DNA from 3 places in the Halomonas sp. DP5N14-9 genome. Region 1 is predicted to be linked to each of the others. Evidence: predicted binding sites of a transcription regulator. Region 1 holds the regulator's gene; each other region holds the start of a gene.
What was found. The regulator sigma-54, encoded in region 1, starts transcription at its own class of promoters, with help from an activator protein. The targets are predictions, from matches to a motif close to TGGCACNNNNNTTGCTNT.
Positions count from the first base shown of each region.

Region 2: the regulator sigma-54 is predicted to act here: its motif matches at 2,096-2,113, upstream of KUW00_RS12635 (ANTAR domain-containing response regulator).
Region 3: the regulator sigma-54 is predicted to act here: its motif matches at 2,916-2,933, upstream of KUW00_RS02305 (sugar phosphorylase).

Region 1 covers NZ_JAHVHR010000024.1:148,708-155,609, forward strand. Annotated here, with positions in the region: gene KUW00_RS13620 (HPr family phosphocarrier protein) at 1-114, opposite strand, end outside; gene rapZ (RNase adapter RapZ) at 117-998, opposite strand; gene ptsN (PTS IIA-like nitrogen regulatory protein PtsN) at 1,052-1,537, opposite strand; gene hpf (ribosome hibernation-promoting factor, HPF/YfiA family) at 1,543-1,851, opposite strand; gene KUW00_RS13640 (RNA polymerase factor sigma-54) at 2,011-3,423, opposite strand; gene lptB (LPS export ABC transporter ATP-binding protein) at 3,705-4,430, opposite strand; gene lptA (lipopolysaccharide transport periplasmic protein LptA) at 4,430-4,960, opposite strand; gene lptC (LPS export ABC transporter periplasmic protein LptC) at 4,973-5,548, opposite strand; gene KUW00_RS13660 (KdsC family phosphatase) at 5,545-6,111, opposite strand; gene KUW00_RS13665 (KpsF/GutQ family sugar-phosphate isomerase) at 6,144-6,902, opposite strand, start outside.
Region 2 covers NZ_JAHVHR010000020.1:320,100-327,001, reverse strand. Annotated here, with positions in the region: gene KUW00_RS12645 (NAD(P)/FAD-dependent oxidoreductase) at 1-21, opposite strand, end outside; gene KUW00_RS12640 (CmpA/NrtA family ABC transporter substrate-binding protein) at 322-1,416, opposite strand; gene KUW00_RS12635 (ANTAR domain-containing response regulator) at 1,413-2,012, opposite strand; gene KUW00_RS12630 (nitrate reductase) at 2,759-5,605, shown strand; gene cobA (uroporphyrinogen-III C-methyltransferase) at 5,676-6,551, shown strand; gene KUW00_RS12620 (LysR family transcriptional regulator) at 6,574-6,902, opposite strand, start outside.
Region 3 covers NZ_JAHVHR010000002.1:159,071-165,972, reverse strand. Annotated here, with positions in the region: gene KUW00_RS02315 (glycosyl transferase) at 1-66, shown strand, start outside; gene dsbG (thiol:disulfide interchange protein DsbG) at 121-924, opposite strand; gene KUW00_RS02305 (sugar phosphorylase) at 1,083-2,840, opposite strand; gene nrdR (transcriptional regulator NrdR) at 3,034-3,519, shown strand; gene ribD (bifunctional diaminohydroxyphosphoribosylaminopyrimidine deaminase/5-amino-6-(5-phosphoribosylamino)uracil reductase RibD) at 3,516-4,676, shown strand; gene ribBA (bifunctional 3,4-dihydroxy-2-butanone-4-phosphate synthase/GTP cyclohydrolase II) at 4,924-6,069, shown strand; gene ribE (6,7-dimethyl-8-ribityllumazine synthase) at 6,191-6,688, shown strand; gene nusB (transcription antitermination factor NusB) at 6,685-6,902, shown strand, end outside.

The DNA of each region.
Region 1 (6,902 bases):
GCCATGGTGGACGGTGACGGTGGCGTCAAAGGGTTGGCAGCAGGTGACCAGGCGTGTCGCGGCGCGTGCATGCAGGCCGCGACGATTGGTCAGGGTCAGGGTGCGTCGGGCCACGCCTAGAGTCCTCCGCTGTCCAGTCGGCGTTGCTGGCCGAGTTCGCGGTGGCGTAGACGGACGCGGGGATGCTGGTCGGCCAGGGCCGAGGCGATTCCCTCGGCCAGGTAGACCGAACGATGCTGTCCTCCGGTGCAGCCCACCGCCACGGTGAGGTAGCTGCGCTGGCTTTGCTGATAGCGCGGTAGCCAGGTGCGCACCCAGGCGAGAATGTCGCGCTTCATGTCGGCGACGTCCTGATAGCGTTCGAGGAAGTCGATGACGCTGGGATCGCAGCCATTGGCATCACGCAGCGATGGTTCCCAGTAGGGATTGGGCAGACAGCGGGCATCGAACACGATGTCTGCATCCGGCGGCACGCCACGCTTGAAGCCGAAGGACTCCACGGTCAGGCTCAACTGGCCGCTGCGGTGGTCGGCGACCTGTTCGGCGATGCGCGAACGCAGTTCGTGCACCGACAGGCGAGAGCTGTCGATGACCAGATCGGCCAGGTCTCGAATACCCGAAAGGGCCTTCTGTTCGGACTCGATGGCTTCCGCCAGGGTCATGTCGCTATCACGGGTCAGGGGGTGACGGCGCCGCGTGTGGGAATAACGCTCGAGCAGAATTCGCGCATCACTGGTCAGGTAGACCACCTGGCAGTCGATCGGACTCTGCTTGAGGGACGCCAGCTGGGCGGGGAAGCGTTCCAGTGCCTCAGGCAGGTTGCGGGCGTCGACGCTGACGGCGATACGGCGGGAATGACCGTTTTCCAGCTCGTCCACCAGGGCGCCCAGCAAGGTCGCGGGAAGGTTGTCGATGGCGTAGAACCCCAGGTCCTCCAGGGCTTGAAGGGCCACGGACTTTCCCGAGCCGGAGCGACCACTGATGATCACGAGCTGCATGTCCTGTCTCCTTGGGCAGGCGTCCATTGCTGATGGCCTAGGCAAGGCCGCGATCAGGAGGGAGTGTCGTCCCCTGGCGCCTGTTGGCGGATGGCTTCCTGCAGGCGCTCGTGAAGCTCGCGCTGGGAGCTGGCGTGGCGCAGACGGTGACGTGTGTCGGCGTCGTTCATGACGCCGGCGACCTGGCCGAGCAGGGCGAGATGGGCGTCGTCGGCCTCTTCCGGTACCAGCAGCACGAACACCAGATCGACGGGCTCACCATCAATGGCATCGAAGTCGACAGGTTCCGCGAGTTTGAGGAAGCCGGAGATGGGCGCCTTGCAGTGGGGGTTGCGGGCATGGGGAATGGCGACGCCATTGCCTATGCCGGTACTGCCCAGGCGCTCACGTCCGATCAGCCGACTGAAGACCTCCTGGCTGTCCAGGCTCGGGGTGTTCTGCGCAATGAAGGTGCTGAAAAACTCCAGCACCCTCTTCTTGCTGCCTCCCGGGACATCGAACAATGTGCGCTCGGGAGGGAGAATGGCTTCCAATGTCATGAGAGTCAGCGAATTCCGGCGCCTTGGGCGCGGGCTTGGGATTTTTCCTTGTGCTTGACCAGCTGGCGGTCCAGCTTGTCGGCAAGGGCGTCGATAGCAGCATACATGTCGCCGTCCTGCGCTTCGGCATGCAGGTCGGCACCGGCGGCGTGAAGGGTGCAGGCGGCCAGCTGGCGTTCCTTTTCCACCGAGAGGGTCACCTGGACGTTGGTGATGTTGTCGTAGTGGCGCTCCACACGGGTGAGCTTCTCTTGTACGTAGTCACGCAGGGGATCGGTCAATTCGACGTGGTGGCCGGTGATGTTGACTTGCATGACAGGCTCCTTGCTCTTTCGGGTGGTGGCTTGATTGTAACCCTTTTTCCGATCCTGCAAACCCCCTCGACGCTACGCAGAAAGACGCAGATGTCATGCGAAATTTCAAGTGCTTGCGCTTTCCCGATAACTAGGCTAGCGACGCCGCAGCGCAAGGCCTCAGCGCAGTCGCTTGCGCTCGCTGGAAGACGGAATATTCATGGCTTCCCGGTACTTTGCCACGGTGCGTCTGGCGACATTGACGCCGTCTTCCGCCAGCAATTCCACCAGTTTGCTGTCCGACAGAGGTTTGCGGGCAGGTTCCTTTTGAATCAACGATTTGATCATGGCGCGGATGGCGGTACTGGAATGGGCGTCGCCATCCTGGCCGACCTGGCTCGAGAAAAAATACTTCAACTCGAACACGCCGCGAGGCGTGTGCACGAACTTCTGGGTGGTCACGCGGGAGATGGTGGACTCGTGCATCTCCACCTTGTCTGCGATATCGGCCAGCACCAACGGTTTCATGGCCGCTTCTCCCTGCTCGAGGAAGTCGATCTGACGCACCATGATTTCCCGGCCGACCTTCAGCAAGGTGTCGTTGCGGCTGGACAGACTCTTGATCAGCCAGCGCGCCTCCTGCAGGTGGTCCTTGAGGAACTGGTTGTCCTGGCTCTTGTCCGCGCGCCGAATCAGCGCAGCGTAGTCGGGCTGGATGCGCAGTCGGGGCATTGCATCCGGGTTGAGTTCAACTCGCCAGCCCTCTTCGGTGTGGCGCACCACCAGGTCGGGTATGACGTAGTCGTTATCGCTGTCACCGAACTGGCTGCCGGGACGTGGGTCGAGGCTCCGGATCAGCTCGATGACGCTGTCGAGTTGGTCGTCATCGAGTCCTAGTCGGCGCTTCAGCAGACGTCGGTCGCCGCTGGCCAGCGCCTCGAGAAACTGTCTTACCAGTCGTCCGGCCTGGGGCAGCAGGACGGTATCGCGAGGCAGGCTATCCAGTTGCAGCATCAAACACTCGCGCAGGTCGCGGGCGAACACTCCGGTCGGTTCGAACTGTTGCAGCCGAACCAGCACCGCCTCCACCTCGGCGAGGGGAGGGGGGCGACGACCGTCTTGCTCGAGCCCCTGGGCAATGTCATCCAGTGTCTGCTCGAGATAGCCGTCGGCGTTGACCGCGTCGAGCAGGCTCTCGGCGATCAGGCGCTCCTGGTCGCTGACGTCGAGCATCGCCAGTTGCCAGCTCAGGTGGCTGTGCAGTGACTGGGAGCTTGCCTGGCGCTCGAAATCCGGCGCCTCGCCACTGCCGGCGGGGGTGGTGCCCAGGTCCTGGTAGGTGTCGGACCAGTCGCTGTCCACACTGAGTTCCGAGGGAATCTGATCCGCCCAGTCATCTTCCACGGCTTCCCTGGTCTGCTGTTCGCCGAACTCGTCCTCGAGTTCGAGCATGGGGTTGGCCTCCAGCGCCTGCTGGACCTCCTGGCGCAGGTCCAGGGTCGAAAGCTGCAGCAGGCCGATCGCCTGTTGCAGTTGCGGGGTCATGGTCAGCTGGGTACCGATGCGCAGCTGCAGTGACGCCTTGAGGGCCATGGGTCGGGATCCACCAGTGTTGTCGAAAGGCTTTACCCTAACGACGAGTCATCAGACATGCAAGCATCTTGCCAAGTTGGTGTTTTTTGACCTGTGGGAGGGAGTGTAAAGGTCGATGTGGAACAACTTGGTAGGGGGGAGGTGCTTCTTTCGAGGGAGGCCCTGTGTGCAAGGTGAGGCCGACCCTTTCGGGGCCGGCGGTTGGATGCTGATGCTGGCAAATGTTGCGGCCGCTTGATGCGACTGCGACTGCGACTGCGGCTGTCGGGCGGCCCTGCGGTCTAGAGGCGGAAGTTCTCGCCCAGGTAGACCTCCTTGACGCGCTGGTTGGCGAGGATGGACTCGGCGCTGCCCTCGGCGATGATCTGGCCGTCGCCGACGATGTAGGCACGATCGCAGATATCGAGGGTCTCGCGCACGTTGTGATCGGTGATCAGGACGCCGATATCGCGGGCCTTGAGTTGACGAATGATGGACTTGATCTCGCCCACCGAGATCGGGTCGACCCCGGCGAAGGGTTCATCGAGGAGGATAAAGGCCGGCTCGGTGGCCAGGGCGCGAGCGATCTCGACCCGGCGCCGCTCCCCGCCGGACAGGCTCATGCCGGGGTTGTCGCGAATATGGCTGACGTGGAAATCCTCGAGGAGTTGCTCGAGACGTGCTTCTCGGCCCTCGCGGTCGAGGTCCTTGCGGGTCTCGAGGATCGCCATGATGTTGTCGGCCACCGACAGCTTGCGAAAGATCGAAGCCTCCTGAGGCAGGTAGCCGATACCGGCCAGCGCGCGCTGGTGCATGGCCGCGCGGCTCAGGTCCCGATCATCGATGCTGATGCTGCCGGCGTCGGCTCTGACCAGGCCGACGATCATGTAGAAGGAGGTGGTCTTGCCGGCCCCGTTGGGGCCCAGCAGACCGACGATGCTGCCCTGCTCGATCGACAGGCTGATGTCCTGGACGACGCGACGCTTCTTGTAGCTCTTGGCCAGATGGCGAGCGTGGAGAGTCTTCATCAGTTTCCTTGGCTTTCCGGCTCGAGGGTCATGCGAATGCGCTGCTCGCCCTGGACGCCCTGGGCGCTGGAGCGGGCCTGGACCACGCGGCGATCGAGGAAGTACTCCAGATAGGCACCGTCGAAGGTGTCATTGGCCTTGTGCAGCTCAGCCTGGTCGATCAGCTCCATGCGGCGTTCGGCCACGTGGTAGATCACCTTGCGGCCCCAGCCCTTGACCACCGGTTCTTCCGGGGATGGCTTCTGCTCGAGGTAGGCACGTGAGCCGGTCGCGGTCGCCAGTGACAGTTGTCCCTGGTCGTTGCGCTGGATCTCGACGCGTTCGCCGGTGAGGATCATGCTGCCTTGCACAATGCGCACGTCGCCGGTATAGACCGCGGTACCGGCGCGATCATCGAGATCCAGCTGGTCGGCCTCCACCTGAATCGGTGCGCTGCGATCACTTTCCAGCGCCAGGACACTGCTGCCGGTGGCGCCGGCGGCCAGGCCAAGGGCCAGGGCAAGCAGGAGGGCGGGACTTGGACGCATCATGGAAGGGGCTCCTTATTGAGGCTCTGGCGGATGATGACCGGTGACATTGTCGGTCAGGCGAGCGGTATTGTCATGGATCCAGGCGTCGAAGCGCTCCCCTTGCATCTGTTGAGGGGGTTGGCGTAGGACGGCTGGCGTTTCGCTCCAGACATGGCCACTGTCGCTGTCGTAGACCAATACCTCTGTATCAAGCTGCCAACGCTCCGCGGGGGCCTCGAGATGGGCGTCGCCCGACAGGGTCAGGGGGTTGCCGTCCGGACCCAGTTCACCGTTGTCGGCGTCGGCGATCCACTCTCGGCCGCTGTCGTCGATCAGCGCAAGGTCCGGCTGGTCCACCCGGGTGACGTCGTCGAGCGGTGTGTGCACAAGGCGTGGCGTATCGATGCGCTGATGGGGGGTGCCCTGGGCATCGAAGCGGGTCAGGCGGGCATCCACCAGGTAGTAGTCGGGCTCGCCGGCCTTGTCATTGGGTACCAGGTCGGGGACGTTGCTCTCGCGGGGGTCGAGCAACGTCAGGCCGCCACCGAGTACCAGCAGCAGGATGACCAGCCAGAAGCGAAAGCCTGGACGCAGTGCGCTCAGTTTCATGTCAGCGGTCCGTTGCTCAGGTAGCTGTCGATGATATCGTCGAGGCGGCCCTGGGCCATCAGCAGGGTGTCGGTGATCTCGCGCACCGCGCCATGTCCGCCGGCAACCTGGGTGACCCAGTCGGCGTGCTGACGAAGGTAGCAGGGGGCGCCTGGCACGGTGATGCCGACCGCACTGCGATGGATGCAGGGCAGATCCGGCAGGTCATCGCCGCAGTAGGCGACCTGGTCGAGGGTCAGGCCCAGCGAATCGCACAGCGATTCAAGGGCGGGCAGCTTGCGCTCGACCCCTTGCTGTACGTGCTCGATGCCGAGTGCTCTGGCTCTTTGAGTGACCATGGGGGAGCTGCGCCCGGTGATCAGGGCCACCTGGATGCCGGCGCGCTTGGCCAGCTTGAGGCCGTGGCCATCCAAGGTGTTGAACGCCTTCAACTCGGAGCCGTCGGCGTGGAAGTACAGTCGACCATCGGTCAGTACGCCGTCCACGTCCAGCGCCAGCAGCTTGATGTGGCGCAGGCGCTCCACCAGTTCCGGCGCGAGGGAGGCGAGAAGCTCGTGAGACATGACGGCGTTCCTTGTAAAGGGATAAATGAGGCTCAGATGACACCGGCGGCCAGCAGGTCGTGCATATGCAGTGCACCGATTGGGCGCTGCTCGTCATCGACCACCGCCAGGGCGGTGATCCGGCCTTCTTCCATCAGCTTGACCGCCTCCGCCGCCAGGGTGGCGGGGCCGATGCGTCGCCCGGGGGTGGTCATCACGTCATCCACGGTAAGCGAGCTGAAGTCCTGATGGCGATCCAGGGTGCGGCGCAGGTCGCCGTCGGTATAGACCCCGGCCAGGGTGCCGTCGGGGGATACCACGCAGGTAAAGCCGAGTCCCTGACGGGTGATCTCGAGCAGGGCGTCGCGCAGCGGCGAGCCCGACGGTACCGAGGGCAGCCGGTCGCCGGTATGCATCAGGTCGGCCACGGTCAACAGAAGTCGCTTGCCCAGGCTGCCGCCCGGGTGGGACAGGGCGAAATCCTCGGCGGTGAAGCCGCGGGTCTCGAGCAGCGCCACCGCCAGGGCGTCGCCCAGCGCCAGCGCTGCGGTGGTCGAAGAGGTCGGGGCCAGGTCCAGTGGGCAGGCCTCGCGCTCGACCCCTGCGTATAGATGGGCTTCGGCGTGGCGGGCCAGGGTCGACTGTGCTCGGCCGGTCATGCTGATCAGTGGAATGCCCATGCGCTTGAGCAGCGGCAGCAGGGCAGTGACCTCGGCGGTTTCGCCGGAGTTGGACAGTGCCAGGACGACGTCGCCGGGCGTGATCATGCCCAGGTCACCATGACTGGCTTCGCCGGGATGGACAAAGAAGGC
Region 2 (6,902 bases), on a different contig from region 1:
AGACGAGCCGGCCTGGGTCATTTCGGAACGGGACCTTGAGTCAGGCAGGCCTGAGGAACGGGGCCTGGAGTCAGAAGGACCAGTGGAATAAGGCATCGCATGGGCTCCAAAAACGCCAAAGACGTCTCTCACACCTCCGGCGTCGGAGGGTGAAGAGACGTCTTTGTCTAGTGTCGGTGCGATCGCCGTTGACCGCCGCCGGCATTCGCCGGCACTTGCTACAGGCTATCCAAGTTTCATGCCTGTTTTACGTTTTGTGCAGGTAAAACAGCCTGTTGGTGCAGGCACTGGTGGCGGGCGTCAGCACCGGTCAGGCAGGGTTCAGGGCGTGTCGGCACCGTACTGGTGCGTGGCGGCGTCGTAATGCACAGCGCTGTAGCACTCCTCCAGGGTGGCGGTGTCGAGCTGTCGCCCGCGAGCCTCGAGCAGCGGCGACAACCGCTGGATCAGCCCCTCGAAGTCGGCCGTCAGGGGGCGCAGTCGCTCACCGATGCAGGGGTAGCCCGGGGCGGCTTCCAGCGGCAGCTCGTCGAGATGGCCTACGGCTTCATCGAGGTAGGGGGGCAGTGCCAGCCAGGCCAGGGTCTGGCGTCTGGCCTCAGGCGCCTTGTCCAGCCACAGGGCGGCGGCCTGGAGGGCGCGCAGCAGCGCGGACAGGGTATTCGGGTAGCGCCGCGCCCAGGAGGCCGTCACCCCCAGCACCTTCTCGGGATGCGCCGGCATCAGTTCTGCACCGCTGGCCACCACTCGACCCACCTGACGATGCTGGGCCAGGCTGCCCCAGGGCTCGCCGACGCAGAAGCCATCGATCTCGCCTTCGCGCAGGGCGTCCACCATGCGCGGGGGCGGCAGCGCGACCAGTTCGACCTCGCTGTCGACGTCGATGTCGCCGCGGGCCAGCCAGTCACGCAGCAACAGGTGCTGGCAGGAGTAGGGGTAGACCATGGCCAGGCGTGGCCGGGTGCCTTCTTTCAGCGAGGCCTTGAAGCGTCGGGCCAGTTCGCTGGCCGCGCCGAAGGCGCCGGGCTCCCCGTTGTCGACCGAAGCGCCGACCGCATCGGCCAGGCGGCGAGACAGCACCAGCGTATTGCCCTGGCGGCTCAGCACCGCGGCGGCCAGGGTGTCACAAGGCGCGCGGGACAGCCCCAGGCTCATGGCCAGCGGCATTGGCGCCAGCATCTGGGCGCCGTCAAGCAGGCCGGCGGCGACCTTGTCGCGCAGGGTGGACCAGGCGTTCTCGCGTGACAGGCTGACCTCGACCCCCTGGGCGGCGAAGAAGCCGCCTTCCCGGGCGATGATCAACAGCGCAGCATCCAGCAGTGGCACGAATCCCAGGGTCAGGCTGGCGAGCTCGGGTGGATGCGGCGCGCCAGTTCTGGACGTGCTGGCCGCGTCAGAAGACAGCGATGGACTCATGATCCCTTCTCCAGTGGCTTGAGGATGTCGATGACGTTCTGGGCGACCTGTGCGATGCGCTGGCCGCGGTCCATGGCCAGCTTGCGCAGCATGCGGTAGGCCTGTTCCTCATCGCAGCTCTGATGCTTCATCAACAGGCCCTTGGCCTGTTCGATGCGCTTGCGGTCGGCGAGCTGATTGCGTGCCTTGTCGAGGTCGCGGCGCATTCCCTGAAAGGCTTCGAAGCGGGCGATGGCGACATCGATGACCGCCTTGACGCGGTTGGCCGCCAGACCGTCCACCACATAGGCGCTGACGCCGGCCTTCACCGCCGCCTTGAGCGATTCGGGGTCGTGCTGGTCGGCGAAGAACACCACCGGTCGAGGGTTTTCCCGCTGCAGCAGCGCCATGCTTTCCAGGGTGTCCCGGTCAGGCGATTCCATGTCGATGATGACCACGTCGGGTTGATGCTGCTGCACCATGTCGTTGAGGCTGGCCGGGCTTGACAGTCGGCAGACCACCTGGTGTCCGTCCAGCGCAAGCGCCTCTTCGACCATGGCGGCGCGCACTATCTCGTCGTCGACCAGCAGGACCTTCAAGGTGTCGTGTTCGGGCATGGGCGTGGCTCGATGATGCTGTCGCTCGATAGAGCTCGAGTCGACATGATGAAGGGTGCACCTTGGGTGCCTCTGCACCTGTCAGCGCAAAAGGCGTTCCATTTTCGATCTTGTCGTTTTCTGTCAGGGAGATAACCCCCTGCAAAGCCGCCGCCGTGCCCCCGCAGATATGCCGGGCAGGCGCTCGCGCACCGAAAGGGTGCGTAAACGGTGGCCTCTATCGTTCGTTGTGGTGCGAGCCTGGGGTCTGTCAGACGTCTTCTCGCCACCATCGCCTGGGCAAACGTCAGAAAAAACGTCGTGGCTTCAATTGGCTGGCACCAGCATTCCACACTGCAGGGGGCGATTATGGTGTTCTGGCACAGGGTTTGCTTTGGTTACTGGCAAAGCTAGTGCCGTTGTTGGTGCCATGGGCATCACTAAGCCGAGCCAGATGACTACGTCGAGCCCGATCACTAGGCCGAGCCAGATCACTAGGCCGAGCCAGGAAGGGTCCCGACGCTGGTGGCGGGTGGGCCGGTCCGACAACTCGTCTGCAACGGGCGCTAGCACACACGAAATCCAGCGCGGGATTTCATCCGGCAACGACGCCCATCTCCTCGAGCCTCGCTCGACGGGATGGGCGTCGTGCGTTTGGGCCGCAGCAAGACCCGACCGATCAAGGCCCGGCCGCTAGCGGAGCGATGATCTGCCGATGAGATGCCGACGATATGCCAAGGCAGCAAGATGGCCCAGAGGAGAGCGCGATGACCCGGACGGATAGCGACAGCACGGAGATCGACAGCGGTGCTGGCGGCGAGGCCACAGGCACCACCTGTCCCTACTGCGGGGTCGGCTGTGGCATCGAGCTACGTCGCGATGGCGAGTCGGTCACCCTCCAGGGCGATCGGGATCACCCGGCCAACTTCGGGCGCCTGTGCGTCAAGGGCTCGGCCCTGGCGGAGACCCTTGGCGTTCAGGGGCGCTTGACGCGACCCAGGGTGGACGGTCGCGAAGCCGACTGGGACAGCGCGCTGGACGCCGTGGCCGAGCGTCTCGGAGCGATTGCCGAGGGCAGCGGTCCAGAGGCCATCGCCGGCTACCTGTCCGGGCAGCTATTGACCGAGGACTACTACGTCGCCAACAAGCTGTTCAAGGGGTTTCTCGGAACACCGCACCTGGATACCAACTCGCGGCTGTGCATGGCGTCGGCGGTGGCGGCCTACAAGCGCACCCTGGGCGCCGACGCCGTCCCCTGCAACTACGAGGACCTGGAAGAGGCCGAACTGGTGGTGCTGGTGGGGTCCAATCTGGCCTGGAACCATCCGGTGCTGTATCAGCGGCTGCGTCTGGCCAAGACCCGCAATCCGCTGATGCGGGTCGTGGTCATCGATCCTCGGGTCACCGACAGCTGCGAGATCGCCGATCTGTACCTGGGGCTGCGCCCCGGCAGCGACGCTTTGCTGTTCAATGGCCTGCTGGCCTGGATGGCCCGTCGCCAACGGCTCGATGAGGTCTATCTGAAGCGCCATGTGGACGGCGCCGAAGAGACGATTGCCGCCGCCCTGGACGAGGCCTCGGACATCGAGGCGGTGGCGGCGGCCTGCGATCTCGACGCCGAGCGCCTCGAGACCTTCTACTACTGGTTTGCCACCCAGCTGCACGTGGTCACGCTTTACTCCCAGGGGGTCAACCAGTCGACCAGCGGCACCGACAAGTGCCAGGCCATCCTCAACTGCCACCTGGCCGGCGGCAAGATTGGCCTGCCCGGCGCCGGTCCCTTTTCCATCACCGGCCAGCCAAACGCCATGGGCGGGCGCGAGGTCGGCGGACTGGCCAACCAGCTGGCCGCCCATATGGACTACCACACCCCGGGCGCCATCGAACGGCTGACCCGCTTCTGGTCGACCGAGGCGCTGGTGCCGACGCTGCCCCGGGAGCCCGGCCACAAGGCGGTCGAACTGTTTCAGGCCGTCGAGCGCGGCGACATCCAGGCGCTGTGGATCATGGCCACCAACCCTCTGGTGAGCCTGCCGGATGCCGACCGGGTACGCCGCGCCATCGAGCGCTGTCCGCTGGTGATCGTGTCGGAGTGCATGGCCGACACCGACCTGGTGGAACTCGCCGATATCGTGCTGCCGGCCAGCGGCTGGTCGGAAAAGGACGGTACCGTCACCAACTCCGAACGGCGTATCTCGCGCCAGCGCGGGCTCCTGCCGCCGCCTGGCGAGGCCCGCCACGACTGGTGGATCCTGTGCCGGGTGGCCGAGCGCCTGGGCTTCGGCGAGGCCTTCGCCTATGACCACCCCAGCGAGATCTTCGACGAGCATGCGCGCCTGTCGGGCCTCGACAACCAGGGACGGCGGGCCTTCGATATTTCCGGGCTGGCGGGGCTGTCCCGGGTCGAGTACGACGATCTGGCTCCGATCCAGTGGCCGGTGACGGCAAGCGCACCACGAGGCACCGCGCGGCTGTTCGAAAGCGGCCGCTTCTACACCGAGAGCGGTCGGGCCCGGCTGTGGCCGGTGAGCGCCCGGGCGCCGCGCCAGGCGACTGATGCCGACTTTCCGCTGCGGCTGAATTCGGGGCGGGTGCGCGATCAGTGGCACACCATGACCCGTACCGCCAGGGCCAGCCGACTGATGAATCACCGCTCCGAGCCCTTCGTCGAGGTCCACCGGGATGACGCCGAGGCCCTGGGGCTGTGTGACCAGGGGCTCGCCAGGATCCGCTCGCGCAGCGGCGAGATGCGCGCCCGCGTCAGGGTCTCTGCCGCCCAGCGCCGTGGGGAAGTGTTCGTGCCCATCCACTGGACACCGCGCTTCAGTCACTCGCCACTGGCGGGGAGCCTGTTCGCCCCGGACGTCGATCCGCTTTCTGGCCAGCCGGAGACCAAGCATGGCGCGGTGGCGGTCACGCCGCTGCAGCACGCCTGGGAGGCGACCCTGGTGGTTTCCCGGGCACTGGCCCAGCAGGGACCGCCCGAGGGTTCGGGCCTGGCGGCCCGGGTGGTCGAGGGGACCAACTACTGGACGCGGGTCCCGCTGGCCTCGGCGGAGCGATGGCAACTGGCCGGTGAGCCGATCGAGCCAGGGGGGGGTGAGAAAGGGGGGGGTGAGAAAGGGAGCGTCGAGAAAGCGGGCGTCGACCGCGATTGGCTCGACTGGGCCGCACGCCAGTTGCCGGGGGAGCTGGGCCCGGTGGCCCAGGACCCGGCCAGTGGTCGCTGGCGCCTGGCGGGGTTCGAACAAGGACGCCTGTGCTGGTGGCTGATGGTTGGCCCGGTCAGCGAACTGCCGGGGCTTGGCTGGCTGTGCGAGCGCTTCGACGAGGCCGCGCGTGGCGAGGCCATGGGGCAGCAGCATCGGCGGCGAGTGCTGGCGGCCTGTCATGACGGCGCCGCCGACCAGGGGCCGATCGTGTGTAGCTGCCATCAGGTGGGGCGTACCCCGATCCAGCGGGCGATTCGTGCCGGCGACGACAGCGTCGAGGCGCTCGGTGCGCGGCTGGCCTGTGGCACCCAGTGCGGCAGTTGTATTCCCGAATTGAAGAGTCTGGTGGAAGAGGAGAAGAGCCGTGGTCGCATCGAGCGCGCACAACCCCAGTCGGCCTAGAGACCGGCAGGGTCACCTTGCTGAAGCGGGGACGAAGCCTTGGCTGGCACGTCGTCTGGACGGGCTGTCGATGCTGCTGGGGCGACTGGCAGGGCAAAGCCAGCATTTGGCCGACCGGCTGGCTTCCCTGTCCGCTGCCAGCGGCGCTGGCCATCGGTCAGGCGGCGCTGTTGGCCGGGTCGCGCTGGTGGGGGCTGGCAGCGGCGCGGGTGAACTGCTGACGCTCAAGGCGCTGGATCGGATCGAACACGCCGACGCGGTGGTCTACGACCGCCTGGTGGGGCCCGAGGTACTGGCGATGATTCCGGCCGGTGTCGAGCGCCACTATGTCGGCAAGGCCAGGGGCCACCACAGCGTCGATCAGGCGCAGATCGGCACCCTGCTGGTGGCGCTGGCGCGCCAGGGCAAGGCGGTGGTGCGCCTCAAGGGCGGCGATCCGGGCATCTTTGGACGCCTGGGGGAAGAACTCGACGCCCTCGACGAGGCCGGCATAGCGCGTGAGATCGTGCCCGGCATCTCGGCGGCGGCCAGCGCCTGCGCCGCCATGGGGATTCCGCTGACCGATCGCGGCCACGCCCAGAGTCTTCGCCTGATCACCGCCCAGCAGTGTCGCGAGGGGGGCGAGCCGGACTGGGCATCGCTGGCCCGACGCGACGAGACCCTGGTGTTCTACATGGGGCTCAACAAGCTTGGAGCGATTACCCGTGGCCTGCGTGGCGCAGGCCTGCCACAGGACTGGCCGGTGATGCTGGTGGCCAACGCCAGTCTTCCTGAGATGGCCTCGTTGGTGGGCACCCTTGGCGATATCGATCAGCGCCTGGCGGAGAGCCCCCTGCCATCCCCCTGCCTGATCATCGTCGGCGGCGTGGTGTCGCGGGTAGCGGCAGGCGCGGCGGCAACGGCTGCGTTGCAGACTACACGAGGGGCCAGCGACGCCAGTTGCTAGTGGCTGGCGACCTGATCGTGGCTCAGGGTTCAGGCTCTGCTTTCAACGTCGACGGAGCCTCTGACCGGGCAGCCTCTTGAAGCATGTCTCTCAGCGCTGATGCGGCGGCGGACAGCGGCGCACGGCGGCGGTAGAGAATGCCGAGCCGACGTGGCAGGCATGGCGATACGAGGACACGGTGGTCCAGGCCCACAGGGGAGATCAGGCGCAGGCTCAGGGAGGGCAGCACACTGATCCCCAGTCCCGCCGCCACCATGCGACCCACCGTGGCGAGTTGCCCCGCTTCGCACTGCAGGTCCAGTGACCCTCCGATGTCGGCCATCACTCGATCGATCTCCTGGCGAGAGCTGG
Region 3 (6,902 bases), on a different contig from region 1:
GCCTTGCCGGACCTGCCCGAACAGCTATATAGCGCGGTGGAGGCAGATAACGCGGGGGACGTCTAAGGGCCTGCAGCGTGCTGGCACCAGGCCCTGGTGCCAGCGCCTTGATAAACCCTGTCAGTTGGGCTCCGGCCCCATGATGGTATGGAACAGTTCTTCGCTCGGCAGGCCTTGGCTCATCTCGAGCTTGCCATCGTTGCGATAGACGATGCCCGGGGTCGCCACCATGCCGAAGCTGCGAAACAGTTCGTGGTTGCTCTGCAGGCGCTGCTCCAGGTCTCTGGGCAGTTGGCGCATGGGCTCAATCGGATCGCCGCTCTCATGGGCGCGGAGGGCGGCCTGAGGGTCATCGGCGGCCAGCATCGTGACCGCCTGGCGCGGACTCTCGGGGTCGAGGATACCGACCATCACGTGGCGTAGCTGGACCTGGCCGCTTTCGACGAAGGGCCGGCTCTGCTGCCACAGGCGGGTGCAGTAGGGGCAGTTGGGATCGGTGAACACATAGACGATGCGCTCGGCGTCGGGATAGCCGTCGGCGATCCAGGCGCTGTCCTCAAGGCTCTGCCAGGTGGTCTCGTCCTGGGGGCCGCGCACCAGGCGCTCCAGCGGCGCCTCCGACAGATTGTTGGCGTCGGCGTCGATCAGATTGCCGACGATGGCGTGCTCGCCATCCTCGGTGACGAAGATGGTCATCGGCTGTCCGCGATGGCTGGCGGCGAAGCCGCTGAGCCCACCCGGCGCGTCGAATTCACCGTGCACCTCAAGACCTTCCTCCTCCAGCGCCTCGATGGGGGCGGGGTGGTCCTCGGCCTCGACGCTGGACAGTGGCATCAGGCCGAAGGCCACCGCCGCCAGGGTCATGAAGGAACGCTGATGGCGGGGCAGGTCGGGGAGGCGGGGCAGTCGGGGGCGGCGGGGCATGTCGTTACTCTCCGGCATCTTGTAGGACGAATCCCGCGACAAGCGAGAATCACTCGCACTAGGACAGCAGCAAACGCCATCGGTTCGACCGCTGACGTCGCCGGGCAGTGAAAGCGCCAGGGCCGCGCTGTTGTGTGATACACCGAGCGCGCGGTGGCTTATCTGTCGGTGCGCACCAGCCACAGTGAACGATAGGGGGCCAGGGTGTCGACGGGCCGCCAGGCGCCCCCTTCCAGCAGGTCCTGCCAGCCGGACTGGTCGAGGCCGTCCAGTACCAGTGGCTGAGGCCGATCGGTGACGTTGTGAATGGCCAACAGTCGACGGCCATCGTCCAAGGGGCCGCGCTGGATCGCCAGTAGCTCCGGTGGTGTGGGGATGACCGTCTGGGCCGCATCGGGGTGGAAGCAGGGTTCCCTGCGACGGATCTCGAGACGGCGGGTGAGGGCGAAGAACACCTCGCGGGTCGGCGTGTGACGGCTGTCCAGCAGAGGTTCCAGCTCCTGGCGGTCCCAGCGCTTGCGATTGATCGAACGCAGGCGCCCGCTGCGTTCGACCCCGTCGTGGTCGTTCTGGGTGGCGGTCAGGCAGTGCAGGTAGACGCCGGGGATACCCTTCAGCACCAGCATCAGGTGCTGACTCAACAGGAAGCGCTCGACCTGCCACGGGTCGGGGCCACGCCGGGTGCCGCTCATGGCATCGAACCAGGTGATATTGAGCTCGTAGGGGCTGTCGCTGCCGTCGGCCTGCCGGCGCATGCTGACGAAGCCACCGAAGCGCTGCATCAAGGCGACCAGGGCGTTGATCTCGTGGCCTTCCAGCCAGCCTTCCAGCGGGCGCACGCCAATACCATCGTGGCTGGCGGTGAAGTTCAGATAGCTGCAGCCGGCGGGGAGCTCGGGCAGGCTGTCGAGCCAGCGCGCCAGGGTGCCGGCCTCGCCACTGGTCAAGGTGTGCAGCAACAGAGGTGGCAGCGGGAACTGGTAGACCAGGTGGGCCTCGTCGGGCGGCGTGTCCTGTCGCTCCAGGCCGAAGTAGCTGATGTTCTCGGCGTGGGGCACATTGGTCTCGGTGATGATCAGGGTGCCGGGGGCGACGTGGTCGACCACCGCCCGCAACAGCCGCACCACCGCGTGGGTCTCGGGAAGGTGGATACAGCGGGTGCCGGGGCGTTTCCACAGGAAGGCGACGGCGTCCAGCCGGACGATGCGGGCGCCCTGCTGCAGGTAGAACAGCAGGATGCCGACGAATTCGATCAACACGTCGGGGTTGGCGAAGTTGAGGTCGATCTGGTCCTCGGAGAAGGTCGCCCACAGGTGGCGAACGCCACGGCGGGTGCTGACGGGGACCAGCAGCGGTGAGCTGCGCGGACGCACCACCTCGCTGAGATCGGTATCGGGGTCCATCTCGATGAAGTAGTCGCGCCCGGGCAGGTTGCCGCCGAGATAGTCGGCGAACCACAGCGATTCCCGCGAGACATGGTTGAGCACCAGGTCCACCATCAGATCATGGTGACTGGCCAGGCGCCGGATATCGCGCCAGTCGCCCAGTTTCGGGTCGACCTCGCGATAGTGGATCACCGAGAAGCCGTCGTCGCTGCTCCAGGGGAAGAAGGGCAGCACATGGACACCGCTGAAGACAGTCTTCAGGCGCTTGCTCAGGAACTCATCGAGTACCGCCAGGGGGGGCTTGTCGGCATCCAGCAGCGAGTCGCCATAGACGATCAGCCACTGGTCCTGCTCGCTCCACAGCGTCTGGCGTGCACCATGACGGTGCCTCAACCCGGCCCCCTGCGCTTCGATCAGGCGCAGCAGACGGCGCAGGACCTCTTCGCTGCGTGCACCATAGAGAGGCGCGAGCAGCTCTGCGGCACGCTGGCGAAAGTCGTCGGGTTCCAGGGGGGAGAGGTGGCTTGCCATGGTGTCCTCCGCAGGCGTGGGGGCGCCTTGCCCCGTGAGCGCTCGCCATTTCATTGACGGCTAGAAAGAAAGTATCAAGCACAGGGCGTGCCAACTCAGCTGAAATCGCGGATGACCTGGGCCATTGCGCTGGGCGGGGCAGGCCTCAGCCGTTACACTATGGCGACATATTTTTCCTGCCGGACTGTCCGCTATGCATTGCCCCTTCTGTGGCGCCCAAGAGACCCGAGTGACTGACTCCCGGCTGGTCGCCGAAGGTGATCAGGTGCGCCGACGGCGGCAGTGTGCTGGCTGCGGTGAGCGCTTCACCACCTACGAGACCGCTGAACTTATCATGCCACGGATCATCAAGGCCGATGGCTCGCGGGAGGTGTTCGACGAGATCAAGCTGCGGGCCGGCATGCTGCGGGCGCTGGAAAAACGCCCGGTCAGCGCCGAGTCGATCGAGGCGGCGGTGGAACGTATCCGCCAGAACCTGCGCGCACGGGGCGAGCGCGAGGTCCAGGCGCGGGTGGTCGGTGAAGAGGTGATGAATGCCTTGAAGCGCCTCGATCAGGTGGCCTATATCCGCTTTGCCTCAGTCTATCGAAGGTTTCAGGATATCGACGAATTTCGTGCCGAGATCGACCGCCTGGCCCAGGAGCCGAGTTTCTCGCCCGACACCGGGGAGAGCACATGAATCCGACGGACATCACGGCAGGCCAGGATGAAGCCTGGATGGCCAGGGCATTGAAGCTGGCCGAACGCGGTCGCTACACCACCATGCCCAATCCGAGGGTCGGCTGCGTACTGGTCAAGCACGGCAAGCATCTGGCCGACGGCTACCATCAGCGCGCCGGGGAGCCCCACGCCGAGGTCCATGCACTCGAGGCTGCCGGTGAGCACGCCCGAGGCGCGACCGCTTACGTGACGCTGGAACCCTGCTCCCACCAGGGGCGCACAGGGCCTTGCTGCGATGCCTTGATCAGGGCCGGTGTCGCCAGGGTAGTGGTAGCCATGCAGGATCCCAACCCTCAGGTGGCGGGGCGGGGTATCGCACGCCTGCGTGACGCCGGGGTCGAGGTAAGGCTGGGTTGCCTCGAGGCGGACGCCCAGGTATTGAACGCCGGCTTCGTGTCGCGCATGACCCGGGGGCGTCCACGGGTCAGCCTCAAGCTCGCCATGAGCCTCGACGGCCGTACCGCCATGGCCTCCGGCGAGTCCCAGTGGATCACCGGTGCCGAGGCTCGGCGTGACGTCCAGCGGCTGCGGGCTCAGAGCTGCGCCATCCTCACCGGGGTGGATTCGATCATCTTCGACAACTCGCGGCTGACGGTGCGTGCCGATCAGCTCGGGCTCGATGACGCCGAAGTCATCGCCCGACGCCAGCCGCTTAGGGTCGTGGTGGACTCGCGCCTGCGCATGCCGCTGGCCGCGGCCTGCCTGAGCGAGCCAGGGGAGACGCTGGTGGTCTGCGTCGAGGGCAGCGAATCCCCTCGCAGAGACGCGCTGATGCGCTCCGGCGCGCGGGTGCTGGAGATGCCTGCAGGCGACGACGGCCGCGTCGATCTTGGCGCGCTGCTCAAGTGGCTCGGTGACGAGGGCGGCTGCAACGAGCTTTTGGTGGAGACCGGCGCGACCCTGGCAGGTGCCTTGATGGATGCCTGTCTGGTGGACGAGTTGCGTCTTTACATGGCGCCGACCCTGCTCGGCTCCAACGCGCGCGGGCTGATGGCGTTGTCGGGTATCGAACGCATGGCCGAGCAACGGCCTCTGGAAATTCTCGATATCCGCGCCCTCGGCAAGGACTGGCGTATTCTGGCGCGCCCGGCGCTGGCCGCCTGCGCCGAGCACTGACCCGACGAAAGTCGCCGGGGGATCGCAGTAGCGGGGCTTCATATAAGCGGCGCCCGATGCCTTGTCTGGTCTTTGTCTATCCCAGGCGCCCGACGCCGCGCCGCTATCTCAGGCGCCCGACGCCGCGCCACTATCTCAGGCGCCCGACGCCGCGCCACTATGACTGGCGCCCGACGCCGCGCCACGGTACCCTGACGCGGTTTCTGGCCGCCGTCGCGAGTGGCCATTTTAGATCCAGGGAGCATACATGTCGCAGTCTTCCAGCGGGGGCCTGGCCCCTATTGCCGAACTCGTCGAGGATATCCGCCAGGGCCGCATGGTGATCCTGATGGACGACGAGGATCGGGAAAACGAAGGTGACATCATCATGGCCGCCGAGAAGGTCGAGGCCTGGCACATCAACTTCATGGCGGTTCACGCCCGTGGTCTGATCTGCATGCCGATGACCCGGGAGCGCTGCGAACAGCTCAAGCTGCCGCTGATGGTGCAGGACAATGGCTCCGGTTTCGGTACCAAGTTCACCCTGTCCATCGAGGCCGCCGAAGGGGTCAGCACCGGCATCTCCGCTGCTGACCGCGCACGCACGGTGCAGGCCGCCAGCGCGCGCAATGCCAAGGCAGAAGACATCGTCCAGCCCGGCCATATCTTTCCGCTGATGGCCGAGCCCGGCGGCGTGCTCAGGCGCGCCGGCCACACCGAGGCGGCCTGCGATCTGGCCGCCCTGGCCGGTTGTGATCCCAGCGGTGTGATCTGTGAGATCATGAACGACGATGGCAGCATGGCCCGACGTCCTGAGCTCGAGCGCTTCGCCGAGACCCACGGGATCAAGATGGGCACCATCGCCGACCTGATCCACTACCGGATCCACAACGAGCAGACGGTAGAAGAGGTCGAGCGACTGCCGGTGACCACCGCCTACGGTGAGCTGACCGCCCACGTCTTTCTCGACCGCACCCACAAGGTGCACCACCTGGCGCTGGTGAAGGGCTCGCCGAGTCCGGACAGCGTGACCACGGTGCGGGTGCATCTGGCCAACGAGATGCGTGACCTGATGTGCCTGGTCAAGGGCGAGGACGCCTCCTGGCGCGCCCACCAGGCGCTGGAAGAGGTGGCGCGGGCCGAGCAGGGTGTCTTCGTGCTGCTCGATGACATGCGTCCGCATCAGGACCTCAACGATATGCTGCAGGTGTTCCTGGAGCGCCGCCGCACCGCTCGCGGCAGCGAGTCCGACGGCGCCGGCAACTACCTGACCATCGGCACCGGCTCCCAGATCCTGCGCGAGCTCGGTGTCGGCAGGATGCGTCTGCTGAGCTCACCGTGGAAGTTCTCCGCGCTGTCGGGTTTTGATCTCGAGGTGGTGGACATCGTCTCGCCAGGTGATATCAGCGGTTGATTCACGCCGGGCGAGGCAGTAATGCTGGCGTCCGGTGTTTCGGTTTTTACCAGGGGACAGGCCCTGTGACAGGGTCACCCCGACTACCGGCCCCAGGCCGGTACATTCAGGAAGATTCAAGATGCAACCTATTTCCCAAGTCGAAGGCAGCTTCGTCGACGTCCAGGGCCGCTACGTGATCGTCGTGGGCCGCTTCAATCACCATGTGGTAGATAGCCTGGTCGAGGGCGCGGTGGACAGCCTGGTGCGCCACGGGGTGGACATGGAGATGATCGACATCGTCCACGTCCCGGGTGCCTGGGAACTGCCGCTGGCGGTCAAGCGTGTGCTGGCGGTGGCGCGTCCCGACGCAGTGGTCGCCCTCGGCGCGGTCATTCGCGGCGGTACCCCGCACTTCGAGCACGTGGCCGGCGAGTGCAATTCCGCGCTGTCGCGGCTGCAGCTGGAGTTCGATACCCCGGTGGCCAACGGTGTGCTGACGGTCAACTCCATCGAGCAGGCCATCGAGCGGGCCGGCACCAAGGCCGGCAACAAGGGCGTCGAAGCCGCCATGGCCGCCATGGAGATGGTGTCGCTGCTGCGTCATTTTGGTGACGATGCCGAGGAGGCGTCCGCATGAGCCGCGAACAGCGTGCGCCCAGCAAGGCCCAGCAGTCTCGCCGTGCGGCTCGCGAGCTGGCGGTGCAGGGACTTTATCAGTGGCAGATGACCGACAAGTCCATCACTGCGGTCGAGGCCGAATTTCGCAGCCAGGTGCCCGATGACGACCTGGAGGTGCACGAGAACTGGCTCAAGGTCATGGAAATCGCCGATCTGGCGCTGTTCCATGAGCT